DNA from 2 places in the Modestobacter sp. NPDC049651 genome. Region 1 is predicted to be linked to the other one. Evidence: predicted binding sites of a transcription regulator. Region 1 holds the regulator's gene; the other holds the start of a gene.

What was found. The regulator LexA, encoded in region 1, represses DNA repair genes until DNA is damaged. The targets are predictions, from matches to a motif close to TCGAACANNTGTTCGA.
Region 2: a site for LexA is predicted at 1,650-1,665, ahead of AB0J00_RS19520 (DUF222 domain-containing protein). Genes of this name have one in related genera too.

Annotation. Positions count from the first base shown of each region.
Region 1 covers NZ_JBFAOG010000018.1:56,750-62,113, forward strand. Annotated here, with positions in the region: gene AB0J00_RS19325 (winged helix-turn-helix domain-containing protein) at 1-13, shown strand, start outside; gene hflX (GTPase HflX) at 1-1,457, shown strand, start outside; gene AB0J00_RS19335 (phosphatase PAP2 family protein) at 1,600-2,340, shown strand; gene AB0J00_RS19340 (hypothetical protein) at 2,312-3,412, shown strand; gene lexA (transcriptional repressor LexA) at 3,479-4,183, opposite strand; gene AB0J00_RS19350 (LysM peptidoglycan-binding domain-containing protein) at 4,654-5,205, shown strand.
Region 2 covers NZ_JBFAOG010000019.1:13,871-19,234, forward strand. Annotated here, with positions in the region: gene AB0J00_RS19505 (AMP-binding protein) at 1-280, shown strand, start outside; gene AB0J00_RS19510 (MaoC family dehydratase) at 277-741, shown strand; gene AB0J00_RS19515 (SDR family oxidoreductase) at 784-1,497, opposite strand; gene AB0J00_RS19520 (DUF222 domain-containing protein) at 1,755-2,906, shown strand; gene AB0J00_RS19525 (hypothetical protein) at 2,973-3,308, shown strand; gene AB0J00_RS19530 (hypothetical protein) at 3,366-5,364, shown strand, end outside.

The DNA of each region.
Region 1 (5,364 bases):
CCGTTCTGGCTGACGCGCAGGCGCGCGCCGACAAGGCCGCAGCCTCCCGGCCCGCCCCCGCCGGGCAGTTCGACGAGGTCGACGACACGACCGGCTCCTACCTGCTGGAGGAGCGCGGGTCGCTCCGCCGCGTCGCCGGGCTGTCCACCGAGCTCGCCGACATCACCGAGGTCGAGTACCGCCAGCTGCGCCTGGAGCGCGTCGTGCTGGTCGGGGTCTGGACCGAGGGGACGGCGGCCGACGCGCAGCGCTCGCTCGCCGAGCTCGCCGCCCTGGCCGAGACGGCCGGGTCGACCGTGCTCGAGGCGCTCGTGCAGCGCCGCGACAAGCCCGACGCCGCGACGTACGTCGGATCCGGCAAGGCCGCCGAGATCCGCGACATCGTCGCCGCGACGGGCGCCGACACCGCGATCTTCGACGGTGAGCTGACCCCCGGCCAGCTCAACCAGTTGGAGAAGATCCTCAAGGTCAAGGTGGTCGACCGGACCGCGCTGATCCTCGACATCTTCGCCCAGCACGCCACCAGCCGGGAGGGCAAGGCGCAGGTCGAGCTCGCCCAGATGCAGTACATGATCCCGCGGCTGCGCGGCTGGGGTGAGTCGATGAGCCGGCAGGCCGGTGGTCGTGTCGCCGGCGGTGGCGGCATCGGCACCCGTGGTCCCGGTGAGACCAAGATCGAGACCGACCGGCGGCGGATCCGCGCGCGGATGAGCAAGCTGCGCAAGGAGATCGCCGGCATGGCGACCGCCCGGGCCACCCAGCGCTCGGGCCGCGACCGCAACGCCGTCCCGAGCGTGGCGATCGCCGGCTACACCAACGCCGGCAAGTCCAGCCTGCTCAACCGGCTCACCGACGCCGGCGTGCTGGTGCAGGACGCGCTGTTCGCCACCCTGGACCCGACGGTCCGCCGGGCGCGGACGACGGAGGGCCGCGAGTACACGATGACCGACACGGTCGGCTTCGTCCGGCACCTGCCGCACCAGCTGGTCGACGCGTTCCGGTCGACGCTGGAGGAGGTCGCCGCGGCGGACCTGCTGCTGCACGTGGTCGACGGCTCCGACCCCGACCCGCTGGGCCAGATCGACGCGGTGCACACCGTGCTCGGTGAGATCGACGCCAGCGCGGTGCCCGAGCTCATCGTCGTCAACAAGGTCGACGCGATGAGCGAGGAGGACGTGCTCGCGCTGCGCCAGGCGCTGCCCGGCGCGGCCTGGGTCTCGGCCCGCACCGGCGAGGGGATCGAGGCGCTGCGCGACGTCGTCGCCGCCCGGCTGCCGCACCCGCACGTCGACGTCGAGGTGCTCGTGCCCTACGACCGGGGCGACCTGGTCGCCCGGGTGCACCGGGACGGCGAGGTGCTCGACGAGCAGCACGAGGCCGCCGGCACCCGGCTGGTCGCGCGGGTCGACGCCGGCCTGGCCGCCGCGTTGACCTCGTTCACCGTGCCGGTCGCCTGACCGCGACCTGCCTGCGCCCGGAGGGGCGGCGACCACCCGGTCGCCGCCCCTCCGGCGTGTTCGGCACCTGTTCGGCCTCCGTTCGGGTGCCCCCGCCGCCGGCAGGGTCACGGGCAGGTCACGGTCCCGGTACCGTTCCCCTGTGACCAGCGGCGCGGTGCGGCGGGCGGTGGAGCCCGCCGGGGAGGTGCCGGCGTCCCGCCCGCACCCGGTGATCGGGGTCGGGCGGCCGCCGTGGTGGTTGCTCGTCCTCGCGGCCCTCGTCACCGCGGGCGTGACCCTGGACCTGCTGGGCCGGGGCCGGCTGGAGCGGATGGACCTGCGGGTCTCCGAGATCGTCGACGACTGGGGCCTGCGGCACTCGGCGGTCTATCCCGTGTTCTGGGTGTTCACCCAGGCCGGTGGCCGCGGCTTCATCCTCGCGGTGCTCGCCGGGCTGGTCGGCTGGCTGGCCTGGCGCCGCCGGACGCTGCTGCCGCTGGTGCGGGTCGTGGTCGCACTGGCCCTCCTCACCGCCGTGGTCTACGCGTTCAAGTGGGGGATGGGCCGCACCGCGCCCCGCTACCCGGGCTCGTTCTTCCACCTGGGCGGCGAGAGCTACCCCTCCGGGCACGTGGCCAACGCGGTGCTCATGTGGGGCGTCGCGCGCTGGCAGGCGGTGCAGTTCGAGCTGCCCGGCCGGGTGCAGCGGATCGCCTGGGTGCTCAGCGTGGTCGGACCGGCGGTCGCGGGCGTGGCGATGGTGGTGCTCGACTTCCACTGGGTCACCGACGCCGTGGTGGGGGCCGCCGTCGGCATCCTGCTGCTGGGCGTGGTGCATGCACTGGACGACGTGCTGCTGTCACGCTGGGTACGTGCGCGCGCAGGCCGCCCTCCCGAGTGACCCTGCCGGCCGGCGTCCGCGCGCCGTCCGGCGGCTGCGTCCTGCCGTCCTGCTGAGCGCGCCGCTGGCGCTCGCCGGTGCCGTGCTGCCGCTGGGGCCTGCCGCTGCGGAGAGCGCCGCCGCCTACGGCGCCCCGACCACCCGGTGCGAGATCACCGACGACCGGCTGGCCGAGCTGTCCGGTCTGGCCGGTGCCGGCAGTGCCCTGCTCGCCATGGACGACGGCGGCGACCGGGTCGAGGTGTACGTGCTCGACGAGCGGTGCCAGGTGGCCGAGGTGAGGACCGGCGAGGTGGACCCCTACGACCCCGAGGACATGGCGCTCGCCGCCGACGGCACGGTGTGGATCGAGGACGCCGGGGACAACCGGGCACAGCGCGCGACGGTCGCCATGATCGCGCTGCACCCCGACGGCACGACCGCGGTCACCCGGATGACCTACCCCGACGGTCCGCACGACGCCGAGGCCCTGCTGCTCGCTCCTGACGGCACGCCGTACCTGGTGACCAAGGAGGTGCTCGGCGCCAGCTCGGTCTACCGGCCCGACGCCCCGCTCACCGACGGCGCCACCGTGCCGATGAGCAAGGTCGCCGACCTCGGGTTCACCCTCACCGGCACGCCCGGCGGCCCGGTGGGCCGCGCCGGACAGCTGCTGGTGACCGGCGGCGCGGTCTCCGCCGACGGGGCGCTCATCGCGCTGCGCACGTACACCGACGCCTACGTCTGGCCGCTGGAGGGCTCGGACGTCGCCGGCGCACTGCAGGGCACCCCGACCCGGGTGGCGCTGCCGGACTCGCCGCAGGGTGAGGCGATCACCTTCGGGGAGAACAACCGCGACCTGGTGGTCTCCAGCGAGGGGCTGCCGGCCGCGGTGACCGTGCTGCCGGCGCAGGCGCCGATCGCCCCGCCGGCGGGGCAGTCGGCGGCGGCGAAGGGCGCGGCCGCGGAGAGCCCGTCCTCGGACCCGGCCCCGTGGGTGCCGGCCGCGGTCATCGCCGCGGTGCTCGCCGCGGTGGTGGTCTGGGCGGGGAGCCGCCTCCGTCGCCGGAGGACGGCCGCTCCGGAGCCCTGACCCTCGCGGGTCTCCGCTCCGGGGCCCGCGCCGAACGGGCGCGGGCCCCCGCGACGGGATCCGTCGTCAGACGCGGCGGAGGACGGTGACGACCCGGCCGAGCACGGTCGCGTCGTCACCGGGGATCGGCTCGTAGGCCGGGTTGTGCGGCATGAGCCAGACGTGGCCGTCGCGCCGCTTGTAGGTCTTCACGGTGGCCTCGCCGTCGATCATCGCCGCGACGATCTCGCCGTTCTCCGCGGTGGGCTGCTGCCGCACCACGACCCAGTCGCCGTCGCAGATCGCCGCCTCGACCATCGAGTCCCCGGTGACCTTGAGCATGAACAGCGTGCCCTCGCCGACCAGCTCTCGGGGGAGCGGGAAGACGTCCTCGACCGCCTGCTCGGCGAGCACCGGCCCGCCGGCGGCGATCCGCCCGACCAGCGGCACGTAGGTGGGCGCGGGGGCCTGCGCCTCGTCGACCCCGGAGGTCGGGCTGCCGGCGGCGAGCGCCGTGGGGGACGCCTCGGCGGCACCGGAACCGTCACCGGGCATCCGGACGTCGAGCGCCCGGGGGCGGTTGGGGTCGCGACGCAGCCAGCCCTTGCGCTGCAGCACCGACAGCTGGTGGGCGACCGAGGAGGCCGAGGACAGGCCGACGGCCTCGCCGATCTCCCGGACCGAGGGCGGGTAGCCCCGGCGCTCGATCGAGTCGCGGATGACCTCGAGCACCCGGCGCTGCCGCTGGGTGAGCCCGTCGCCGGCCTCGCCGCGGTCGGGGAACTCGCGCACCGCAGCGCCCGCGGTGGTGGCTTCGCCCTCAGGCTGGGACGCCGCGCGTCGGCGTGAGGTGCCGCCTGGGGTCCGGCTGTCGACGGCCATGTCTCCTCCTCGCCGGTTGCGGGCCCCCGCAACCACGTGTCCCCGGGCCCGTCGGCCGGCCCCGGGTCCTGCTCGCCGCTCCGGTCGCCGCCCGTGCCACGGCCTGACGGGAGCGGAGCCCGACGCGAGCGGCCGCGGGCGGGGGCGCCCGGGTGTCGAGGTCACGGTAGCGGTCCCGGCCCGATCGTTCAAACACACGTTCGAAGACGTTGCCGTGTCGGGGGTGTTTTTGTCGGCGGCCTGCGGTAGACATCGCACAGACGTTCGATTCGAACAGGCGTTCGACTTCCGGGTCGGTTCGGTCCGCTGACCGGCCGGTCGGAGGGGCGTCCTGAGACGAGCAGGAACCCGGCACCCAGCCGAGACGAGGAGTACGTGCGATGGCCACCGTGCAGCACCGCGTGCAGCAGACCGCGACGAGCCCGGCCGACGGCCGCACCCTCCGGCCGTCGGTGGTCGGGCGCCCCGGGGCGGGTGCCGGCCGCGGTCCGCAGCCGGTGGGCCCGGCCGGTCGCCGCGGCGCCGCCCGTCCGGGCCGGCGTCGCGTCGGCGCCGACGCGGTGCCGGGCGGGCGTGCGGTCCGCGGGGGGCGCCGCCCGGTCGTCGCCGGCGCGCCGGGGGAGTGGGCCGTCGGTGCGCCCGCGCCGCTGCGGCTGACCCGGCGGGGTCGGCGCGTGCTCGGCACGTTGCTGGTCGTCATCGGCCTGGCGATCGCCGCCGTGGCCGCGGGCATGCTGCTGGGCGAGGGCGACGGCGGGCTCCGCCTGGCCGGCTCCGCCACCGTCGTCGTGGAGCCGGGCGACACGTTGTGGTCGATCGCCGGCGACGTCGCCCCGCACGAGGAGCGCCGCTCGGTGGTCGACGCGATCGCCGGCCTCAACCACCTGACCGGCGGTCAGGTGCAGGCCGGTCAGGTCCTCCGCCTGCCCTGACCCCGGTCGCTCGACCACCGGGCGTGCCACCACCGCCCGGGAACCCCACCCGCCGCTCCGGTCCGCCCCCTGCGGTCGGCGTCGCGTGCTCGCCTGTCGTTCTCCGAGTGCGTGTGCGAGTCCTGCCGAGCGGGGCCCTGACGGCTCGTCAGCACCTGC
Region 2 (5,364 bases), on a different contig from region 1:
CGACGCGATGGTCGTCGGTGCACCCGACGAGCGCTGGGGCTCCCGGATCGTCGCCGTCGTCGCGCTCCACCCGGGTGCGACCCTGACCACCGAGGAGGCGCGCGCGTTCGTCGGTGAGAGGCTGGCCGACCACAAGCGCCCGCGTGACCTCGTCGTCGTCGACCAGCTCCAGCGCAGCCCGTCGGGCAAGGCCGACCTCGCCTGGGCCAAGCGGATCGCCGTCGTCCCCACCCCCGACCAGCCGACCGGGCTGGTCGCCACCGACCAGGAGGTCCGATGACCACCCCCCTCACCGTCGACGGCGTCGAGGGCGCCAAGTCCCTCGTGGGCAAGCAGCTCGGCCCCTCCGACTGGGTCGAGATCACCCAGGAGAAGGTCAACCAGTTCGCCGACGCGACCGGTGACCACCAGTGGATCCACGTCGACGTCGAGCGCGCGACCAAGGAGAGCCCCTTCGGCGGGCCGATCGCGCACGGCTACCTGACGCTGTCTCTGACCCCGCTGTTCATGCCGCAGATGATGAAGATCACCGGCTTCGGCATGGGCGTCAACTACGGCACCGAGAAGGTGCGCTTCCCCTCGCCGGTGCCGGTGGGCAGCAAGGTGCGCGCCTCGGCCGTCGTCGACTCGGTCACCGAGGTGGCCGGCGGCATCCAGATGCAGACCACGATGACCTTCGAGGTCGAGGGCGCGGCCAAGCCGGCCTGCGTCGCGGTCATCCTGGTGCGCCAGTACCTCTGATCCGGGTCCTGCCGCTGTTCTGATGCCATGGCGGCGGTCGCCTCAATGGAGGTGGCCGCCGCCGTCGCAGATCAGCGTCTGCCCGGTGACCATCCGCGCGTCCGGGCCGGCCAGGAACGACACGAGCCCGGCCAGGTCGTCGGGCTGCACCCGCCGGCGGATCGCCTGCTGCGCCATCGTGCGGTCGAAGGCGGCCTCGTCGTTGTACTGCTCGGTGCCCGGGGTGGCGACCTGCCCGGGCATCACCGCGTTCACGGTCACGCCGTGCTCGCCCAGCTCACGGGCGAGCACCCGGGTCATGCCGATCACCGCGCCCTTGCTGGCCACGTACGCGAGCTGGCCGGGGCTGCCGGTGAAGAAGGTCCGCGAGGCGACGTTGACCACGCAGCCCCGGTCGCCGGCGACCAGGTGCGGGTGCGCGGCCTGGGTGGCCAGCGCGTAGCCGACCGCGTTGACGGTCAGGTAGCGGAGCAGCTCGTCCTTGGTGCTCTCGGTGTAGGGGCGGCGCGGCGAGATCAGCCCCGCGTTGTTCACCAGGACGTCGATGCCGCCGTGCTCCGCCGCGATCGCGGTCATCGCCGCCTCGAGCTGGTCGGGCTCGGTGACGTCGCACCCGGTCCAGACGGCGGCCAGGTCGTCGTCCTCCGGGCGCAGCACGTCCAGGACCGCCACGGTGTGCCCGTCGGCCCGGAGCCTGCGCGCGATGGCGGCGCCGATGCCGCGTGCCGCCCCGGTGACCACTGCTGTCGTTCCCATGCCCCGGACGCTAGGGGGCGTGGTCGGCACTGCTCCTCCCCCCCCCTCGGCCCGCCTTCCTCGCGCGCCATCCCGACAGCAACCACGGAGCGGCCGATCGGCCGGCTGACCTGGGGATTCGTCTGGTGAGGGTGGTCCTCCTCCGGTAGACTTCGTACACACGTTCGAAGTCGTCGGGAGGTGTCGTGCACGCACTGTTGGCGTTGCTCGGTGACCTCTCGCGGCAGGACCTGCACGAGCTGACCGACGAGGAGTCGTTGGACCGGACGGCGCTGCTGGTGGCGGCGGGGAACATGGTCGCCGCGGAGCTGACCCGCACCGTGCGGCACGCGGAGACCACGCAGGCGCCGGAGCGCGATGGCTTGAAGTCGATGCGGTCGTGGCTGGTCGGGCACCAGCGCATGTCGGCGAACGACGCGTCAAAGCTGACCCGGGCCGGGCGGACGCTGCCGTCCTTCCCGCTGGTGGCGGCCGGGTTTGCCGAGGGTTCGATCAGCGCGGCGCAGGTGGACGTGATCGCCGACGCGGTGGGACCGAAGGAGATCGCCGCCGCTGCGGCGCAGGGCATCGACCTGTCCGCCTTCGACGAGGCGTGGGCGCGAGTGGCGCGCGAGTCCTCCCACGAGGCGCTGAAGGTCGCGGTGCAGGCGTTCGAGGCTGCGCTGGACCCCGACGGTCCCGAGCCTGACCCGACCGAGGTGCGGTCGTTGCGGATCGTCAAGCACGCCGATGGCAGCACGACCGGCAGGTGGGACCTGGACGCGGTGGCCAGTGAGAAGGTGCAGGCCGCCCTGGAGTCGCAGGTTCAGGCCGACCGGCCGAAGGGCGACACCCGCACGCGGGTTCAGCAGCAGGCGGACGCATTGGTGCAGATCGCGGACAACCAGCTCGCCGGTGGCCAGCTGCCGGTGCTGCGTGGGGAGAAGCCGCACGTCGTCGTCCAGGTGGCGCTGGAGGACCTGATCGACCCGTCGACCGGCGCCCAGACGACGACGATGGGGTTCGGGGCGCAGATCTCTGCCGCGCGGGCCCGGTGGCTGGCCTGCGACGCGGTGGTCTCCCGGGTGGTGATGGGTCCGGACGGGACGCCGTTGGACTACGGGCGAAAGCACCGGATCGTCCCGGCGGGACTGCGTCGGGCGGTCGTCGCTCGGGACAAGACCTGCGTGTTCGCCGGCTGCGGCGCACCGCACTGGTGGGCCGATGTGCACCACCTCGTGCACTGGATCAACGGCGGTGAGACCGGCCTCGAGAACTCAGCCCTGTTGTGCGAACGGCACCACACCAAGGTGCATCACGGGTTCACCGTCGAGCGAGATCCCGGCGGTCGATGGCGCACCTATCGGCCCGACGGCACCGAGATCCTCATTGGTCCCCTCATCGGCGGACGGGACGGACCGCGCTGCTGACCCGAGGAAACCTGGAGACGAGGTGCCGACACTGTCCGTATGCCTCGGTGGTGCGTCGGCGTCGACGTGCGCGCGGTCGAGCCGCTGGACGACTCGGTCCTCGAACGATTCGACGGGTTCCGGCCCGATGAGGAAGAGCAGTGCGTCTGGGTTGACCAGCGCGACCGTGCCCTGCTCCACGTCACGTTCGAGGTGCCCGCTCCGGATCCGTACGCCGCGCTCGAGCTGGGCCGCGGAGTTGCCGACGACGCGCTGGGGCTCCTCGCCCCCGCCGGTCACGTCGTCCACGTGTCGGCCACGGACCCCGATGACGAGACCGGCTGGTACGTCGACTGGGCGCCCGCAGCCCCAGCGCCGGTCCGGCGTCCCCGGCGCTCGCTCTGGAGGCGCGGCCGCCCATGAGCCTGCGCTGCCGGCCGACGGGCGGTGCCCGCGCTCGCCCGGTGGGATGCTGCGCGGGTGCCCGATCCCGCTGAGCTGCGCCGGCGGGTGCTCGCCGCCTGGACCGACTCCCCGGCCCGCTTCCGCGAGGACGCCAACGCCGAGGAGGACCTGGTCCGCGGCGGCTACCGCGACCGCCTGCTCGTCGAGCTCGCGCAGAACGCCGCCGACGCCGCCGCCCGCGCCGGCGCCCCCGGCCGGCTCCGGCTGACCCTCGACGGTGACACCCTCCGCGCCGCCAACACCGGCGCCCCGCTCGACGACGCCGGCGTCGAGGCGCTCGCCACCCTCCGCGCCTCTTCGAAGCGCGAGGGCGCCACCGTCGGCCGGTTCGGCGTCGGCTTCGCGGCCGTCCTCGCCGTCACCGACGCGCCCGCCGTCCACTCCACCGACCGCTCCGTCCGCTTCAGCGCCGACGACACCCGCGCGGCCGTCGCGCAGGTCCCGCAGCTCGCCGACGAGCTCGCCCGCCGCGACGGCGCCGTCCCGGTCCTCCGGCTGCCCTTCGCCACCGACGGCCGCCCACCCGCCGGCTTCGCCACCGAGGTCGTCCTCCCGCTGCGACCGGGCGCTCGGGAGAGCGTCCGCGCCGCGCTCCACGACCTCGACGCCGAGCTGCTCCTCGCCCTCCCGGAGCTTGCGGACGTCGAGGTGGTCCTCGACGGCGCCGAGCGCACGATCAGCCGCCACACCACCGGCGACCGCACCGAGCTGACCGACGGTGGCACGGTCACCACCTGGCGCGTCACCACCGCCGACGGCGAGCTGCCCGCCGAACTGCTCGCCGACCGCCCGGTCGAGGAGCGCGACCGCCGCGGCTACACCGTCACCTGGGCCGTCCCGGTCGACGCCGACGGCCGGCCGCAGCCGCTGCCCGGCCGGCAGGTCGTGCACGCGCCGACGCCGAGCGACGAGCCGCTGTCGCTGCCGGTCCGGCTGATCGCGCCCTTCCCGCTCGGCCCCGACCGCCGGCACGTGGCGCCCGGCGCGGTCACCGCGCACCTCGTCGACGTCGCGGCGGCCGGCTACACGGAGCTGCTCACCGCGCTGCCGGCCGACCCGGCGCTGCTGGCGCTGGTCCCGCGGGCGGGCCTGGCCGCCGCTGAGCTGGACGCCGAGCTGTGCGCCGCGGTGCTCGACCGGCTCCGCGCGCGGGAGTGGCTCCCCGCCGCCGACCCCGAGGACGCACCCCAGCGCCCCGACCGCGCCGTCGCCCTCGACAACCCCACGCCCGAGCGGGTCGCCGCGCTCACCGGGGTGCTGCCCGGCCTGCTCCCCGACGGCTGGTCCCGGCGTGCCGACGCCCCGGTGCGAGCAGTCCTCGGTGTCCGCCACGCCGGCCTGGCCGAGGTGGTCGAGGCGGTGCGGTCGGTGCAGCGGCCGCCGCAGTGGTGGGCCGCGCTCTACGCCGCGTTCGCCGACGCCGACCGCGACGAGCTCGCCGCGCTGCCCGTCCCGCTGGCCGACGGCCGCACCGCGCAGACCCCCGCCGGGGTGCTGCTGACCGACGAGACGCTGCCTGCCGCCCGGCTCGCGCCGCTGGGCCTGCGCATCGCCGACCCCGCCGCCACCACCGGGGCCGCCCGCCGCGCCCTCGAACGGCTCGGCGCCCGCCCGGCCACCGCGGCGGCCGTGCTCGCCGACCCCGACGTCCGGGCGGCGGTGGAGAGCTCGCTGGACCGCGCCGACGACGGCGAGGACGTCGGCCCGCTCGCCGACGCCGTCCTCACCCTGGTCGCCGCGGCCGGCACCACACCCGGCGAGCTGCCCTGGCTGGCCGACCTCGCGCTGCCCGACGCCGAGGAGGGGTGGGCGCCCGCGGGGGAGCTGCTGCTGCCCGGCTCCCCGCTCGCCGGGGTGCTCGAGCCCGGCGCGCTCGGCACCCTCGACCGCCGGTTCGCCCGCCGGCACGATGCCGACGCGCTCCGTGCCGTCGGGGTGCTCGACACCTTCGCGCTCGCCACCGCCGAGGACCCCGACGACCTCGACGTCGACCGCGCCGAGGAGTGGGCGGACG